Regions from separate parts of the Alkalihalobacillus sp. NPDC127517 genome, predicted to be linked through region 1. Evidence: a T-box and tRNA genes for the amino acid it is inferred to sense, from the RefSeq annotation. Region 1 holds a T-box; the other holds one or more tRNA genes.
What was found. The T-box of region 1 lies ahead of glyQ (glycine--tRNA ligase subunit alpha). A T-box ahead of a tRNA ligase gene usually reads a tRNA of that ligase, here a tRNA-Gly.
Positions count from the first base shown of each region.

Region 2: it encodes a tRNA-Gly, which carries the amino acid that the T-box ahead of glyQ (glycine--tRNA ligase subunit alpha) is inferred to sense. The anticodon was not compared.

Region 1 is NZ_JBNNQX010000006.1:260,888-269,730, reverse strand. Features, by position in the region: gene ACQKKO_RS10500 (cytidine deaminase) at 1-108, shown strand, start outside; gene era (GTPase Era) at 101-1,018, shown strand; gene ACQKKO_RS10490 (YqzL family protein) at 1,237-1,386, shown strand; gene recO (DNA repair protein RecO) at 1,407-2,171, shown strand; T-box leader at 2,201-2,378, shown strand; gene glyQ (glycine--tRNA ligase subunit alpha) at 2,455-3,345, shown strand; gene glyS (glycine--tRNA ligase subunit beta) at 3,338-5,416, shown strand; gene ccpN (transcriptional regulator CcpN) at 5,438-6,073, shown strand; gene ACQKKO_RS10465 (pyruvate, water dikinase regulatory protein) at 6,116-6,922, shown strand; gene ACQKKO_RS10460 (YaiI/YqxD family protein) at 7,398-7,853, shown strand; gene dnaG (DNA primase) at 7,923-8,843, shown strand, end outside.
Region 2 is NZ_JBNNQX010000004.1:198,981-207,823, forward strand. Features, by position in the region: gene ACQKKO_RS06845 (DUF2759 family protein) at 1-25, opposite strand, end outside; gene ACQKKO_RS06850 (MBL fold metallo-hydrolase) at 140-775, shown strand; gene ACQKKO_RS06855 (DUF2626 domain-containing protein) at 822-1,070, opposite strand; gene ACQKKO_RS06860 (YqzE family protein) at 1,209-1,385, opposite strand; gene comGG (competence type IV pilus minor pilin ComGG) at 1,443-1,814, opposite strand; gene ACQKKO_RS06870 (competence type IV pilus minor pilin ComGF) at 1,804-2,316, opposite strand; gene ACQKKO_RS06875 (prepilin-type N-terminal cleavage/methylation domain-containing protein) at 2,237-2,635, opposite strand; gene comGD (competence type IV pilus minor pilin ComGD) at 2,541-2,975, opposite strand; gene comGC (competence type IV pilus major pilin ComGC) at 2,975-3,286, opposite strand; gene ACQKKO_RS06890 (carbon starvation CstA family protein) at 3,505-4,959, shown strand; tRNA gene ACQKKO_RS06895 (tRNA-Leu) at 5,118-5,199, opposite strand; tRNA gene ACQKKO_RS06900 (tRNA-Ser) at 5,219-5,309, opposite strand; tRNA gene ACQKKO_RS06905 (tRNA-Ile) at 5,352-5,425, opposite strand; tRNA gene ACQKKO_RS06910 (tRNA-Gly) at 5,438-5,508, opposite strand; tRNA gene ACQKKO_RS06915 (tRNA-Gly) at 5,552-5,623, opposite strand; tRNA gene ACQKKO_RS06920 (tRNA-Gln) at 5,628-5,702, opposite strand; tRNA gene ACQKKO_RS06925 (tRNA-Met) at 5,718-5,791, opposite strand; tRNA gene ACQKKO_RS06930 (tRNA-Ser) at 5,813-5,905, opposite strand; tRNA gene ACQKKO_RS06935 (tRNA-Ala) at 5,924-5,996, opposite strand; gene comGB (competence type IV pilus assembly protein ComGB) at 6,170-7,216, opposite strand; gene comGA (competence type IV pilus ATPase ComGA) at 7,207-8,208, opposite strand; tRNA gene ACQKKO_RS06950 (tRNA-Leu) at 8,324-8,393, shown strand; gene hlpB (HNH nuclease-like protein HlpB) at 8,428-8,706, opposite strand; gene ACQKKO_RS06960 (ATP-dependent helicase) at 8,839-8,843, shown strand, end outside.

The sequences.
Region 1 (8,843 bases):
GGTCCGGATGTTCCTGTATACTTAGGTAGTACAAATGGAAAAATAGTTAAAACATCAGTGGCAGAATTACTGCCTGGAGCATTTAAAGCGGGGGATATGAATGAATAATCATCAAGAAAACGAACACAAATCAGGATTTGTCTGTTTAATCGGTAGACCAAATGTCGGAAAGTCAACATTGTTGAACCGAGTGATTGGTCAAAAAGTTGCGATTATGTCAGACAAGCCTCAAACAACTCGTAACAAAATTCAAGGTGTCTATACGGATAATGATTCTCAAATCGTTTTCATTGATACGCCTGGTATCCATAAGCCTAAGCATAAGCTTGGTGATTTTATGATGAAGGTCGCAAAGGATACATTACGTGAAGTAGACATTATCTTATACTTAGTTGAAGCCAATGAAGGGTTTGGACCAGGAGAGCAATACATTATTAATCGGTTAAAGGAAACAAAAACACCGGCGTTTTTATTAATCAACAAAATTGATCTTGTACATCCAGATGAATTATTAGGTTTGATTGATACATATAGACAAAAGCACGAATTCAAAGAAATCATTCCAATCTCAGCATTAAGTGGGAATAATGTTCCTGTCCTGCTTGAGCAGATTAAGGACAAGCTTGAAGAAGGTCCACAGTATTATCCTGCAGATCAAGTAACGGATCATCCAGAGCGATTTATTGTGGCTGAGTTAATTCGTGAAAAGGTACTTCAACTGACACATGAGGAAGTCCCGCATTCCATTGCTGTTGGACTTGAGAGCATGAAACGTCGTGAGCATAAGGACATGATTGATATTCAAGCAACGATTGTTGTGGAACGTTCATCACAAAAAGGAATTGTCATTGGAAAACGTGGAGCCTTACTTAAAGAAGTCGGCAAACAAGCTCGAGAAGATATTGAAGCATTACTTGGTACAAAAGTCTTTCTTGAATTATGGGTAAAGGTTGAAAAGGATTGGCGGAATAAGCCTGCTCAGTTACGAGATTTCGGGTTCCGCTCTGACGAATATTAAGACGAGATTTTTTTACAATGGTTGGGTTTCTAACCATTGTTTTTTTGTGAGGAAAGCCTTATCATTAAAGAAAAGATACGGGGAAAATGGTTTGAGAATAGTCATTATCTTGTCAAGGTCATTCATTTAGTAATATTTCCTTATCATGTTCTAACTTTATCAGGTGAAACTAGGAGTACAGATGGAACGAATTCTTTGACAAAGGAGTGAATTCTGACATGCTCGACTTATCTTGGAAGGTTTTTACCAACACAGGAAATCTTGATACGTATTTATTAATTAAGGAGCTTGAGCGCGATTCAGAAGCGGAGAATGGTCCTGAAGATACTGGAGCTAGCGATTTGACGTTTGATCCAACTTCTCAGTAACAAACAGCTAGGTGGTTATCATGTTAGATAAAGTAGAAGCCATTGTTATTAGAACCGTTGATTACGGTGAAACAAATAAAATTATTACTCTCCTCACAAAAGAAAGAGGGAAGGTAGGCGTCATGGCTAGAGGAGCTAAAAAGCCCAGAAGTCAGCTTACCGCCATCTCGCAGCCGTTTGTATACGGCTCTTTTGTGATTTATAAAGGGAATGGACTTGGAACCTTAAACCAAGGTGATCCAATTAAATCTTTCCGAAAGATCCGTGAAGATTTGACTCTCGCTTCATATGCCATGTATATGGCTGAGCTTGTTGATAAGTTAACCGAAGAGAAACATCGCTATTTCTTTTTATTTGATTGGTTGTATGTAAGTCTTCTTAAAATGGAAGAAGGGGCAGATCCAGAAGTCATAACTCGAATCTTCGAGATGAAGATGATGGATGTGGCAGGTATCAGTCCTAATTTAAATCAATGCGTCTCTTGTGGTTCGGTTGAAACTCCTGTTGCTTTTTCGATTCGGTTTGGTGGATTTTTGTGCAGAGCTTGTTTGCATAAAGATGAGCACGCATTTCCATGCTCAACCCAGACAAGTCGTTTGCTGCGATTGTTCTATGAGATGGACCTGCACCGCCTTGGAGAAATCTCCTTAAAAAAAGAAACAAAACAAGAGCTTAAAGATATTATACGTGCGTATTATGATGAATATTCAGGAGTCACATTGAAGTCACGACGTTTTCTAGATCAGCTTGAACGAATGAATCTCGGTACTAATATTGACACGTAGTGTGAACTTATGTATGATTTTACTAATAGATTGATGCAGTGATGAAAAGAAGTACCTGCTATCCACTGATTAAAGCGACTTGGGGACGGTGTGAGCCCAAGATTCAGTAAGCAGCGAAAGGCATTTCGGAGCATCCAAAACGAAAGTGGTTCGTACAATATGTACGGATAAGTAGGGTGGAACCGCGGGAAAGCTCCCGTCCCTACGCTGATATCAGCGTAGGGACGGGAGCTTTTTGCATGGATCTCGTTCTTATGCGAATTAAAGACAGGGAGGCTGTACAATGAATGTACAACAAATGATTTTAACGTTACAAGAATATTGGGCAAAACAAAATTGCATCATTATGCAGGCATATGATACGGAAAAGGGTGCCGGAACCATGAGTCCCTTTACGTTACTTAAAACAATCGGTCCAGAGCCGTGGAACGTGGCTTATGTTGAGCCTTCAAGACGTCCAGCAGATGGTCGTTATGGGGAAAACCCAAACCGTTTATACCAGCATCATCAATTCCAGGTGGTCATGAAGCCATCTCCTTTAAATATTCAAGAGCTTTATTTGGACAGTTTAAAAGCGATTGGAATTAATCCACTTGAACATGATATTCGTTTTGTTGAAGACAATTGGGAGAACCCTACACTAGGCTGCGCTGGTCTTGGGTGGGAAGTATGGTTAGATGGAATGGAGATTACTCAATTTACGTACTTCCAACAAGTAGGCGGAATGGAAGCTAGTCCTGTTTCATCTGAAATTACGTACGGACTAGAGCGTCTAGCTTCTTATATTCAAGATAAGGAAAATGTATTTGATTTAGAATGGGTAGAAGGCTTCACATATGGTGATATTTTTAGCCAAGCTGAATATGAACACTCGAAATACACATTTGAGGTATCAGATACGTCTATGCTGTTTACTCTATTCCAAACCTATGAAAAAGAAGCAGGAAGAGCTTTAGATGAACAGCTTGTGTTACCTGCTTATGATTACATTTTAAAATGTTCGCACAGCTTTAATCTTCTAGATGCGCGTGGAGCGATTTCTGTGACGGAACGTACAGGATATATCGGACGTGTCCGTACATTAGCTCGTCGTGCAGCGAGACTTTATTATGAAGAACGGGAACGCCTTGGTTTCCCTCTGTTAAAAGAAAAGGAGGAGTCTAACCATGAGTAAACATGATTTTCTACTTGAAATTGGACTTGAAGAACTGCCAGCACGATTTGTCACATCTTCTATTAACCAACTCACACATTTGGTGGAGGAGTGGTTAAAAGAACAACGTTTAGCTTGTTCAGAAGTAAAAGGGTATGCGACTCCAAGACGATTGGCCATTCTAATTACTGATTTAGAAGATAGTCAGCCAAATCTTGAAAGTGAAGCTCGTGGTCCAGCAAAAAAAATTGCGATTGCAGAAGATGGAAGCTGGTCAAAGGCTGCGCTTGGTTTTGCTCGCGGTCAAGGCGTTACAGCAGATGATTTATTTACACAGGAAGTGAAAGGGACGGAATATGTTTTTGCAAAAACGTTCCAAGAAGGAAAGAAAACCATTGAATTACTTCCGCATGTAAAAGAGTTAATTACATCTCTACATTTCCCCAAAAATATGAGATGGCATGATTATAGCTTGCGTTTTGCTCGTCCAATTCAATGGATCGTTGCTTTGTATGACAAACAGGTTGTTCCATTTTCAATCACCTCAATTGAATCAGGAAAGACAAGTCGCGGGCATCGCTTTTTGGGTAAAGACATGACAATCTCAAACCCAGGAGATTACCAGGAGCTATTAAGAGAACAGTTTGTACTAGTTGATCCAAATGAACGGAAACAAGTGATTCGTGAGCAATTAAAGGAGCTAGCTGATCACGAGGGATGGGTTATTCCAGTAAATGAAGACCTGCTAGAGGAAGTCACTAATCTTGTTGAATGGCCAACAGCGTTAAGTGGTCGATTTGAAGAAGAGTTTTTAACTTTACCAAAAGAAGTTCTTTTAACAACGATGAAGGAGCATCAACGCTACTTCCCGGTTGAGAATAAAGATGGTCAACTTTTACCGCATTTTATTACGGTTCGTAATGGGGACCGCAACCATCTAGAGAATGTGGCAAGGGGAAATGAAAAAGTATTACGTGCACGCTTTTCTGATTCTGCCTTCTTCTACAAAGAAGATCAAAAAATGAATATTGATGCCGCTGTTAAACAGCTTGATTCCATTGTGTACCATGAAGAGCTTGGATCTCTGGGTGACAAAGTGAAGCGCATCAAGAGTATTGCAGCAAAGCTAAACGCACAAGTTGGATTCCAGAATGTATCGGGTGAACTTGTCCAACGAGCAGCTGAAATCAGTAAATTTGATCTGGTTTCGCAAATGGTCGGTGAATTTCCAGAGCTTCAAGGATTAATGGGGGAAGTGTATGCAAAGCATCTTGGTGAAAATAAGGATGTAGCAAAAGCAATCCGCGAGCATTATTACCCTCGTTTTGCTGGAGACAGCTTACCGGAGTCAGACCTCGGTCTTATTGTAAGTATGGCAGATAAACTGGATACCATTGTTTCTTGTTTTGCGATTGGATTAATCCCAACAGGTTCTCAAGATCCTTATGCCTTAAGACGTCAAGCTTTAGGTCTAGTACAGATGATTCTTGAGAAGCAAATTGACTTAGCTTTTGATCAATTACTTGCACTTGCAGTTGAAACAGCTGAGGAAAACGGATTAAAACTAGCGAATAAAAATGAAACACTTAACCAGCTTTATGAGTTCTTTACCTTACGAATGAAACATGCATTATCTGATAGAGGCATTGAGTACGATGTTATTGACGCAGTTTTAACGAATGAACAAGAATCAGTTCCTTGGGTATTCAAAAAAGCGGAGCTTCTGTCAAATGCACATAAAGAAGAGTCATTCAAAAAGGTTGTAGAAGCTTTAAGCCGAGTGACTAATATTGCTAAAAAAGCAGAAGCGACAGTAACTATTAACCCAGAGTTATTTGAAAAAGAAGAAGAGAACCAACTGTATGATCGATATGTAGAGCTATCTTCTTTATTAAAGCAATCAAAAGAACAAGGCCAGGCAGATGTTGCCTATCAAGCACTAGAACAAACAGCTCCGATTGTTCATCAATACTTTGAACACATCATGGTTATGTCCGACCAAAAAGAAGTAAAAGATAACAGACTTCAATTAATGAAACAGCTGGCTCAAGAAATTGAAGACTTTGCGCAATTCAATAAGCTAGTTTTTTAAGGTAAAGGGCGGTGAAATCCCATCGAGCTATCTAGTAGGCAAGAGCAAATTCTTAGTATCGTAAAAGAAAATGGTCCAATTACAGGTGAACATATTGCTGAAAGGCTTTCGTTAACAAGAGCTACTCTTCGTCCTGATTTAGCCATTTTAACGATGTCAGGTTATTTAGATGCAAGACCACGAGTTGGCTATTTTTATGCTGGTAAGCAGAATGCTGAAATTCTATCTGATAAAGTAAAAACGATTACGGTTGATCATTATAAATCAAGGCCGGTAGTCGTGAACGATTCTTCGTCTGTCTATGAGGCCATTACAACCATGTTTCTAGAAGATGTTGGAACATTGTTTGTGGTCGATAAGGATTCAACCCTAACAGGAGTGGTTTCAAGAAAAGATTTGCTTCGAGCAAGTCTCGGGCAGAAATCCCTTGAAACCATTCCTGTAGGGATCATCATGACCAGAATGCCTAATGTGACAGTATGTTATGAGGATGACTTTATTATAGACGTAGCAAAAAAGCTGATCTTAAAGCAAATTGATGGTCTGCCCATTGTAAGAAAAAAAGAGCATGGAAGTGGACTAGAGGTAACTGGTCGTATTACGAAAACGAATATAACCAGCCTGCTTGTTGATCTTGCGAATAACGAATCCATTTAAGTACAGTATGTGCTTAAGTGAAGGAAAGGTTCTGATGTGGAAATGACATACCGTCCGATTGTCTATGTAGTATCTGACTCAGTAGGGGAGACAGCTGAGCTTGTTGTAAAAGCCGCTGTCAGTCAGTTTAGTGGATCTGGAGTTGAACTAAGACGAATCCCTTATGTAGAAGACAAAGGTACAATTGAAGAGGTTATTTGTTTAGCGGCAGAGGCAAAGGCACTTATTGCGTTTACTTTAGTTGTACCGGATATGAAGGACTATTTACTGCAACGAGCTAAAGAAGAACAGGTAGAAACGGTTGATATTATTGGACCGATGCTTCAAAAAGTCTCAGAGCTTACAAACGAAAAGCCAAGATACGAGCCAGGTGTGATCTACCGGTTGGATGAAGATTATTTCCGTAAAGTTGAAGCCATTGAATTTGCAGTAAAGTATGATGATGGTCGAGATCCAAGAGGAATTATTCGAGCAGATGTCGTATTAATTGGAGTCTCTCGTACGTCCAAAACACCGCTTTCTCAATATTTAGCTCATAAACGACTTAAGGTTGCAAATGTACCACTTGTACCTGAGGTTGAACCGCCAGAGGAGCTCTTTAAAATCTCACCTAGCAAATGTATTGGACTTAAAATAAGCCCAGAAAAACTAAATAGTATTCGTACCGAACGATTAAAAGCCTTAGGTTTAAAATCAGAAGCGAATTATGCGAACATCAATCGTATTAAAGAAGAACTTGCCTATTCTGAAAAGGTTATGAGTCGCATAGGATGTCCTGTAGTCGATGTTTCAAACAAGGCCGTAGAAGAAACTGCTAATTTAATCTCTAATATGTTTCAACGTAAATAATTGTGAATAAGGGGCTGGGACAATACTAACCCCCAACCCCCAAATGGCGAATGATTCAACGGTTGAATCATTCGCCGTTTATATTTTTTGTGAAACGAGCGGTTATTGAACCAGAGACTCCAGCGGGTTTGTGAGAGGGATTCTACCGTAGTGGATGAATGGCTATATTACTGTATTATTGTAGTCACTCATTCTTTTCAACACGGATAAGATAAAACACTGTTCAAATGATCAATTAATACGTATAATAAAGAATTGTGATTTAAAGTTTATTTCATATTTAGATGGTCTATTTTTACGTGAGAACAAATAAATTTGAAAAGTCAAGACTTTTTCCAGTTTTTTTGGTAATGATAGTAAGGGATACGTTACGTAGAACGCCAAAAAAGAGTTCATTTTTTTCAGGTTTCGACGAATTTCAACTTTTTCTGCTTGTTTAGCAGGATTTTTTAAGGGAGTGTGGAATGAACATAGTATGGATCAAACAAAACCAGCAACTCACCTTTATGTTGATGCAGATTCCTGTCCAGTAAAAGATGAGATCTTAACCTATCGATTTGAAACGGATGTCAAGATTGTCTTTGTCATGTCCTATGCTCACATGATGGTTCTTCCGCCTGAAGTAGGCCAAGTCATGGTTGATTCAGACAAAGAAGCGGTTGATCTTTATATTATGAATCATGTGAAGAAAGGTGATATCTGTGTCACTCAGGATCACGCTTTAGCATCCCTTCTGCTTAAAAAAGGAGTGACTGCTCTATCTCCAAGGGGAGATAGATACCTTGAGGAAACCATTGAATTTCTTTTGCAGGTTCGACATCAGTCTGCCGAAAAGCGAAGAAGAGGTATCCGAACTAAGGGACCAAAGCCTTTTACAGTAGAGGACCGTGATCGGTTTGTAAAAGAATTAAAGATTATTTTGCAAAAATAGAAGGAAAACAGAAAAAAAACTCGAATCTTATTGTCTTGTGGTCGATTTTATTGATGAACGGTGATGTATATGAGTACCCGAATACCTGAGGAAACGATTGAACAGATTCGTAAATCAAGCGACATTGTCGATGTAATCAGTCAGTATGTACAATTAAAAAAGCAAGGAAAGCAATATACAGGACTGTGCCCATTCCATGGCGAGAAATCACCTTCTTTTTCAGTATCTCCTGAGAAGCAGGTGTATCATTGTTTCGGTTGCGGGGCAGGAGGCAATGTATTTACCTTTTTACGAGAGCACGAAGGATATTCGTTTACTGATGCTGTGAAGTATTTAGCGGACCATGCAAGTATTTCACTTCCAGAGACTGTGTATCAGAGCAGTGGGTCAGCTTCAGAAAACCGCCATACGCAGCTTTATAAAGGCCACGTGGAAGCAGCTGTTTTTTATAACAGAGTTTTTACGCTCACTGATGAGGGAAAGCCTGGACGAGAGTATGCTGCGAAGAGAGAATTTACGAAGGATCAAATTGATCAGTTCCAGATGGGGTTTGCGCCAATTGGCTGGGAAAACCTTTCTACATTTCTACAGAAAAAAGGGTTTAAACCTAAAGATATGGTAGAAGCGGGTTTACTAGCTGAACGTGAGCAATCCGATGGGGTATATGACCGGTTTAGAAGTAGACTCATGTTTCCCATATGGGATGCGCAGGGTAAAGTGGTTGGATTTAGTGGAAGACAAGTAGGCGAAGGAAAGCCGAAGTACTTAAACAGTCCAGAGACACCCATCTTTCAAAAAAACAAGCTTCTGTACGGCCTTCATTTAGCAAGGGCGCATATTCGAAAATCGAATGTAGCTGTTTTATTTGAAGGAGCAGCTGATGTGGTGGCTGCCTGGGGAGCAGGGGTAACAAACGGCGTGGCAACACTTGGTACGGCACTAACGCCAGAACATGCTAAGCTCCTTAGGCGAAATGCAGAAACCGTGTTA
Region 2 (8,843 bases), on a different contig from region 1:
TAAAACACACGATGGCAAGAAACAAATTGAATTCCTCCTTCCACTTACTTCGTACCATTCACAAACGTGAATGTTTTGAACACTCCTAGAAAAACAGTTATGATACGTATATACACTTATTTTCACAAGGAGGATCAATATGACTTGGACCCAACTTCCGCTCGGACCTATTCAAACAAACGCGTACATTTTAACAAATTCTGAAGGTGACGCACTTATTTTCGATCCAGGTGGTGATGCGGACACATTACTTCAATGGTTACAGGATAAAGAGATCACCCCGCTCGCCATTTTACTTACACACGCTCACTTTGATCACATTGGAGCAGTAGACGCTGTTCGGGATGCCTATTCAATCCCATTGTATCTTCACAAAAACGAAGAAAACTGGCTTGAAGATCCTGAGCTTAATCGGTCCACTGCGTTTCTTGGTCGAACAAAGGTAACAGCCAGACCCGCAGAACAGATCATTGAAGGTGAACAAGTGCTACAGATTGGTTCATTCACCTGCAACGTCCTTGAAACACCTGGTCACTCACCTGGAAGCGTGTCCTTCTATTTTGAAAACGAAGGCATTGTCTTTTCAGGAGATGCATTGTTCGCAAGTAGTATTGGCCGTACCGATCTACCGGGAGGGAACCATCAACAGCTTCTCGAAAGCATCCATTCAAAGTTAATGGACTTGCCCGAGCAAACCATCGTCGCATGTGGTCATGGTCCTACAACTACCATTTTAAGAGAGATGGATTCAAACCCCTTCTTAAACGCATTGTAATAAATCAACCGGTGAAGCCTCTCGTACGAGAAGCTCTCCGGTTTTTTTAATGGTGTCCTCCAAAGCTTGGGACAAGAACAAAGGTTGAGTAATACGTAAAGCCAACAAAAAAGATTGTTAAATACGCGCCAAATATGTAGATATATACTCGCTCTGATAGATACAAATAACTTAAAGCAAGCAGGATCGCTGTTTGAGCAAAGAAAAGTAAAGCCATACTATGCATGTCTCCAGCAAAAAACAGTACAGCAAAGATTCCTGTCCAAAAAGCGAGCACACGATACATCCGTTCCATATGCTGTGCCTCCTTCATTAATGTATGCGATTACTAATGATTGCTTCTCTATTATATACCCTAATTTTCCCGTTTGTAAATGCTTTCGCCGCTTCTCATTTTTGAATGTTGGAAGCGGCGTCTATTTAATGGACGATGTTATTTTCTGCGAAAAAACCATCCAATCGCCATCGGTATAATCCCGAACGCCCGAAAAGATAAAGATGCACGTGCTGACTTACGTTGTTTTCGTTCTTGCTTGCGCAATGTAGTCGGCTTATCCATCTGAATGACTGCCTGCTGGGTAATAAATTTGACTAAATCCTGTAATGACAACTTTTCACTTCCCCCGCGACTTTTACCCCTAGTGTGCCCCATTCCCTCATGTTTAAGTCAATCCATATCTCGAAAAGTACTGATGGTTCTATTATCCATGTTGTAATGCATAATTGACCATCTCTTATGGGTCTCACCAATTTTAGCGTGTAACTCTACCTTAAGTTCTCCATCAGTATGTCCAAGCATTGTATACGTAACTGATCCTACTTCATATTGAAAACTACCTTGTTCATGAGCTATGTTTGGTTGCTGCAAAAAATCAACCACTGCCATTTGCATGAGATGGTCCATTTGCATAAGCTTTTCCTGCTCAAAAACAAACCGCTTTTCTAACTCGTACAATTGAATGGCATATAAACAGGATAGTGTGAGCACCGCTACAAGTAGCAACGTAACAGGATAGGCAAATCCCTTTTCACTGTTCATATTGAATACTCACTTTGCTAAACATGCTGCTCATTGAACGCTCGAATTCAAGACCATGCTTCATGACCGTTACACAACTTAATCTCTCTTCCGCATCTATCTCACATGTAAATGATTGAACTGAATCAAGCATCGGGACATACCCTCTCCCTTGAACAAATCGATAAATCGATTCTGTTGATAAATCGTAACGGATCTCCTCCTCTTTTATAAATAAACTCAACGTGTTTTCCTTCACAATGATCTCCTCAGCCCCTCGCACCTCGGAATGCAATTGATTATAAAACACTTGCAACTCAAAGCTTGAGTCATGTTTATAAAAAGGGGACCATGCGATTGAAGTGACAATAAGAGGAACTAAACTAACAATTAGAAGCGTTAAACCAAAAGCAATTGATGCTTCAAGGAGTGTGAATCCTTTTTCATTTTTTAGTATAAAGACAGCTTTCGTAATATCTCGAATTCGCTCCTTCCCACTTAAGACAGAATTGAGTTGAACCATCTACAACAACGTTTTGCTCTAAGTGATAGAGCGAGTGACTGAAAGATGCTGGAGAATCGCCATGCGTAAATGCAAGAGCAAGCTCTTCAAGCAAATAAATCGCTTCCTCCTGTTGTGTAATGACCACTCTTTCTTGATAGACTTTTATGAGAACAGGAAGAATAAAGATTGTGACGATCGACAACAGAACAAGAGAAATCATCACTTCAATTAACGTAAAGCCATTACGTTTGCTTTGAATAACGTATTCTCCCCTTTCCAAGATGGAGAGTATAGATATAGTGTTGTCGATTCGTTCGTAACGAGATGGTTCCAGCATATCTGGGATTGCCCACACGATTAAACATAACTAATGGACCTGTCAAAGACAGAGGTCTAATCTGCATGTCGCTCGTAGCATAAGGTCGTTCAAGATACGATTCCCTATTTAACAGACGAATATGATAGGCTTTTTCTGTAGGGAGAACAAGGGTTATTTCCCCTCTAGCCATTGCCAATTGTTGAGCTAATATGAGATCCTGTTTCAACTGCCAGGACACGTACTCTGATTCATGGGTTTCTCGTACATTGGAAAAAGCAAGCATCGGAAGGATTGTGAGGACAGAAAGAAGTGTGAGAGTAATAAGCATTTCAATTAATGTATATCCTTGCTCATTCATTAAGAGGGTTTGATAACTACAAGTTGGTTATTCAGCTCTAATAGGTCACCATTTGGGCAACTACCTTGATCTGCATATCCCCCATCTAGTAAATCGTCAATGGATGACGGGGCAACACCCTCTTCAATCTGATAGACCGAGACTTGAGACTGGAGTAGTTTTAACGTAGCTTCGCATCCTTTTTCATTCGCTACTTCATTGTTTTTTGTCATATTTGGAATGGCGATTAACAGAAGAATGGAGATAATCATTAACACAACTAACATTTCAACAAGCGTAAATCCTTTTTTACAACGTAACCATTTTTTCATCGATCGATCGCTCCTTTAGTTAGGGGAATGGAGCTGTGGGTAATATAAGGGGGCAAATCGTAACTCTTTTATCTATCCTCCTTTTACTGGAATACTATTCTTATTTGACATTAATAGGCTTGACTCCTTCTTTCAAAAAAAGAATGATTTCTTTTTTTTCTGCAATCTTATAAACTGAAAATGTAAGCGTATTCTTTATAAAAAGAGGGAGGATTAGAATGATCACTTTTTTAGTCGGAATCTTGTTATTAATTATTGGGTATTTTACCTATGGTAAAGTGGTCGAGCGTATCTTTGGAGTAAAAGAAGAACGCCCTACGCCTGCGTACGTGAATGCAGACAATGTTGACTATGTGCCAATTAGCACAACAAAAAACTCGCTCATACAGTTATTAAACATCGCAGGTACTGGTCCTGTGTTTGGACCAATTATGGGAGCTTTGTATGGTCCTGTGGCCTTTATCTGGATTGTTGTAGGCTGTATTTTTGCAGGTGCTGTGCATGATTATCTGACAGGGATGATTTCAATAAGAAATAAAGGGGCACATCTACCTGCATTAGCTAGTAAATTTCTCGGAAATATTATGAAGCATGTTGTAAATGCTTTTGCTGTTTTACTACTTCTTTTAGTTGGAACCGTATTCGTTTCAACACCCGCAAGCTTATTACATTTATTAATGGATGGCCGAATTGCTTTAGGTCTCATTATTGCGGCAATCTTTATTTATTATGTGTTCGCTACACTCATGCCGGTTGATAAGATCATTGGACGAATTTACCCATTTTTCGGTGCCCTTCTTCTTTTAGGTACAGCGGGTATAGGCATTATGATGCTTGTAAAAGGTGCTCCGATTCCTGAGCTGTCGTTTACAAATTTTCACCCTGACAACTTACCTGTTATGCCTTTAATCTTTTTCACGATTACCTGTGGTGCATTATCAGGATTCCATGCCACACAAACACCTATTATCTCAAGGACAACAAAACGAGAAAAGCAAGGCCGGAAGATCTTTTATGGCATGATGATTGCAGAAGGGATCATTGCCATGATTTGGGCTGCGGCAGCCATGAGCTTAGTAAATGGGTACGGAGGTTTAAATGAAATGCTTGCTGCTGGTGGGCCTGGAGCTATTGTTAACGAGGTCTCTACTCTGATGTTAGGAGCAATCGGAGGAACAATTGCTGTTTTAGGTGTTGTTGTATTACCCATCACATCTGGTGACACAGCATTTCGAAGCGCACGCATGATTATAGCCGAGTACTTAAATGTTGCCCAACGTAAGATTTCAAAACGTTTTCTTATTGCGGTTCCTCTCTTTTTAATCTCAGTAGGACTCACACAAATCGACTTTAATATTTTGTGGCGTTATTTTAGCTGGGCCAATCAAGCCACCGCCGTGATTGCTTTATTTGTAGGTGCAATGTATTTGTATATTGCCAGAAAGAACTACTGGATCTCTCTTGTTCCAGGAAGTTTTATGCTTGTCATGGTTATTACGTATATCTTAAATGCTCAAATTGGATTCAGGCTCCCTATGACAGCCTCTTGGATAGGAGGGCTTGTTGGTGCAGCTATTCTTATCACTTTATTCTTCCGAGCAGCTAAAAAGGCACGAGCAAATAATCTCCCTCTAGAGATTGATGTCTCGTATTGGAAGAAAGATTCAGCTTAATTTGTTTTTCATAAGATTTCTTTTAAAGGACCGTAACTCAAGTAGATACGGTCCCTTTTTTATGATAGAAGCCTCTATTATAGTCTCAGCTCACTACAATTAAATAGACAGAAAAAGAGCCTTGATTTTAGTTGATAAAATCAAGGCTCTTTCAGCAATGCGGGTGAAGGGACTTGAACCCCCACGTCATAAGACACTAGATCCTAAATCTAGCGCGTCTGCCAATTCCGCCACACCCGCGTATTTAATTTCTTCAAAATGGCGGAGAAGGAGGGATTTGAACCCTCGCGCCGCTTACACGACCTACACCCTTAGCAGGGGCGCCCCTTCAGCCACTTGGGTACTTCTCCAAGAGTCAAAAAGCATAGCTCTTATCTTAATGAAGAGTATGATGGGCCTGAGTGGACTCGAACCACCGACCTCACGCTTATCAGGCGTGCGCTCTAACCAGCTGAGCTACAGGCCCATACTCTAGAAAAGCGGGTGATGAGAATCGAACTCACATCATCAGCTTGGAAGGCTGAGGTTTTACCACTAAACTACACCCGCATATTCACATACAGCCAATTCATTCGCATACATAGTACAGCGAAGCGGAAGACGAGATTCGAACTCGCGACCCCCACCTTGGCAAGGTGGTGTTCTACCACTGAACTACTTCCGCAAAATGGCTGGGCTACCTGGGATCGAACCAGGGAATGACGGAATCAAAATCCGTTGCCTTACCGCTTGGCTATAGCCCATCAAACAAAAGGTAATTGCGGGGGAAGGATTTGAACCTTCGACCTTCGGGTTATGAGCCCGACGAGCTACCAGACTGCTCCACCCCGCGACGTTATAAAGTTAATAAAAATGGAGGAGGAAGAGGGATTCGAACCCCCGCGCGGTTTGACCCGCCTGTCGGTTTTCAAGACCGATCCCTTCAGCCAGACTTGGGTATTCCTCCGAGAAAAAACAATGAAAGTGGAGCCTAGCGGGATCGAACCGCTGACCTCCTGCGTGCAAGGCAGGCGCTCTCCCAGCTGAGCTAAGGCCCCTCGTTAGTCATGTGACTTGCTATGTATTTCGTTAGTGTTTCGCTGTCGTTCCGAATAACTATCGGCGACGTTTAATAATATAACACGGTACCTTTGATTTGCGCAACCCTTTTTCAAAAAAAGTTTAAATATTTTTTTTGAAAGGGAGAAAAGGCTTGTTTTCTCCCCTTATATTACCGCAAAGCTCCGATCATTTCAAACATGGGAAGCATAACGGATAAAAACACAACAAAGATAAATCCGCCCATACCAATGAAGAATACAGGCTGTAGAAGTGCCAGTCCCTTCCTTAACGATTCTTCAAGATCTATAAAGAGTAACTCACTGTAATTTTGTAAATCAGACGCTAGGTAGCCTGTACGATTTCCATTCTCCACAACAAATGAAAGATCTTTAAGAAAGTAATGACGATTTAAGAGCATCTGGCTGAGCGACTCTCCTTGCTGTAGTTCCCTTTTCATTTGATGAGCCTCGTGTTGAAAAAAAGGGAGATACGTCTGATTCTCGAAGATAGACAATGCATGCTGTATCGACATCCCTCCTCCAAGAAGTCTCCCAAATTGCAAAGAAAAATAGTAAGTAATGATTCTGCGGGTCACCCGTCGCGTTAACTTTAACTGTAATAGCTTATTGATCTTTAAATGCGGTGGGATGGGCTTAATCTTTATACGATAGTACATATAAAGAGAGAAAAGAATGATAAAGAAAACAGAAGCAATGAAGGGAAGATTTTCTAAGAACCTGAAGAAAAACGCGGTTAAAGCTGGAGGATTGCTGTTCATTGAGACAAACAAATTCTGAAAGTGTGGAACGATAAACTGTTGAACGATGATTAAAACCATAACGCCAGCCCAGCCTAAAACAAGTGGGTAGCGTAATAGCTTTTGAATTTGAACTCTTGTTTTCTCTCTCCCCTCAAATACGATTCCTGCCTGGATTAGCCCTTTAGCCACTTCGCCCTGCTCTTCATAAAAATAAATAAACGAAAGGATATCAGCAGGTAGATTCAAGTGTTCAAATGCTTCATGAATGCGTGCACCGCTGTGTAAGTCAGATTGTATTTGTTCAAGTTGAGCTTGAACAGACTCATTCCCATGTAAGGCGATAAATGAAAGGGCTGCATCCATCGAATACCCTTGCTCCAGCAAATTTCCTATTCGAATCAAACGTTTAGCTTGTTCCAATTGATTACGTTTTTTTCGTAATATAATCAGGTCCATTCCTCCATTCGTTTAACCATTGCACTAGAAATAAACCCCAATGCCCAGGCTTTCCTAGCTGCATGGATAAGTTGATAGTAGGCTGGACGTGTACCTGTTAATACAGCCTTCGTTAACAAATCGCCATCAAGGATCTCATAAAGAGCACGCTGGTGACTCCAAACTGTACCAACCAGCCTTTGAGCAACCATTGCTTGGCATACTTCTGCTAGTTCCATTTTTGACAACCCGTATTCCTGAAAACGCAACACAGCCTGATACGCATCTGTTGTATGAATACTTGCAATCACAAGATGCCCCGTTAAAGCTGCCCTGATTGCAAGCGCCGCTGTTTCTTTATCGCGAATCTCCCCTACAATGATGACATCAGGATCATGACGTAGAATGGCTCTAAGCCCAGTCTCAAAGGTCAAACCAGCTCGCCGGTTAACTTCTAGTTGCACAGTTGACGGCAACATCCGTTCTACTGGATCTTCAATTGTAATGAGAGATCTCGTATGTTCCTGGATAATTTCGTTTGCCATCCCGTATAACGTTGTTGTTTTACCAGAACCAGTTGGGCCACAGATTAAAATTAGTCCATTTCGAAGCTGGGTTAGGTGTTGGAGTTTTGTTAATTGAGTTGAGATAAGAGGTAATGCGTCTAACGATTGAAGCTCTGTTTGTGGGATTAGTCGAATGGCCAAGCTTTCCATTCCGTGTGCGGGTAACGTGGATAGTCTAAGTGAATAAAGACCTTTTGTTGAGTGCATATTCATTGCCATGCTTTGGGGTTTTCTGCGTTCGCCGATGTCCATACCAGACATGTATTTAAAATGGCTAATCATCCGTTCTGCTACATGATGCGTGAGCCGACGTTGCGATACCATTTCCCCATGAATTCGGTAATGGACAAAGCAATGATTTTTTTGTGGGATAAAATGAATGTCCGTTCCCTGCTTATGAATGGCATCTTCAATGAGACGGGTGCTTTCTTTATCGATTTCGTACAATGATTCACCTACTTTCTTTTACATCTGTTAAAATTCATTCGACATCTTTTTCTTTTTCCCTTCTATAATCATAAAATTTGGTTAAACGGACATACTAATAGAGTCAACATTACAATGGGCTATAGCCAAGTGGATGGTAGCGAACTCAGAACCCGCTAACGTTGGTTCGAATCCAACTAGCCCAATATATTAGACGAGCACATCCATCGGTGCGCTCGTCTATTTTGATTTCTTTCTTGTTTTTGGAATCGTTTTGGAGGGTTGTTTTCGTATCCACTTAATGAATCTTCTAACTGCTTCATCCTCTTGTAATTCTTTGATTGTTGATAGTCTGGCTGCAAGCTCCTCATTACTATACAATACATGAATTTGCTTATGGCAAGGAATACAAAGCATTGCAGTTTCTAGGTTAGCTCCTCCCTTTTGTCTTGGCGTTAAATGATGGAGTGTTCGTTCAACTTCTTCCCGCAAACAAAGCTCACACTGACCTATGTTCATCTTTTCACCTTCTTACATTCTCGAATGTTCACAACATTCTCCTGAAATTATTCTCCCTTTTCTTTCTTAAATTTGCTACGATTGATAGTATCTTTCTAGAGATGTAGCGATTGATGCAAAGGATGTTTTAGCATGCA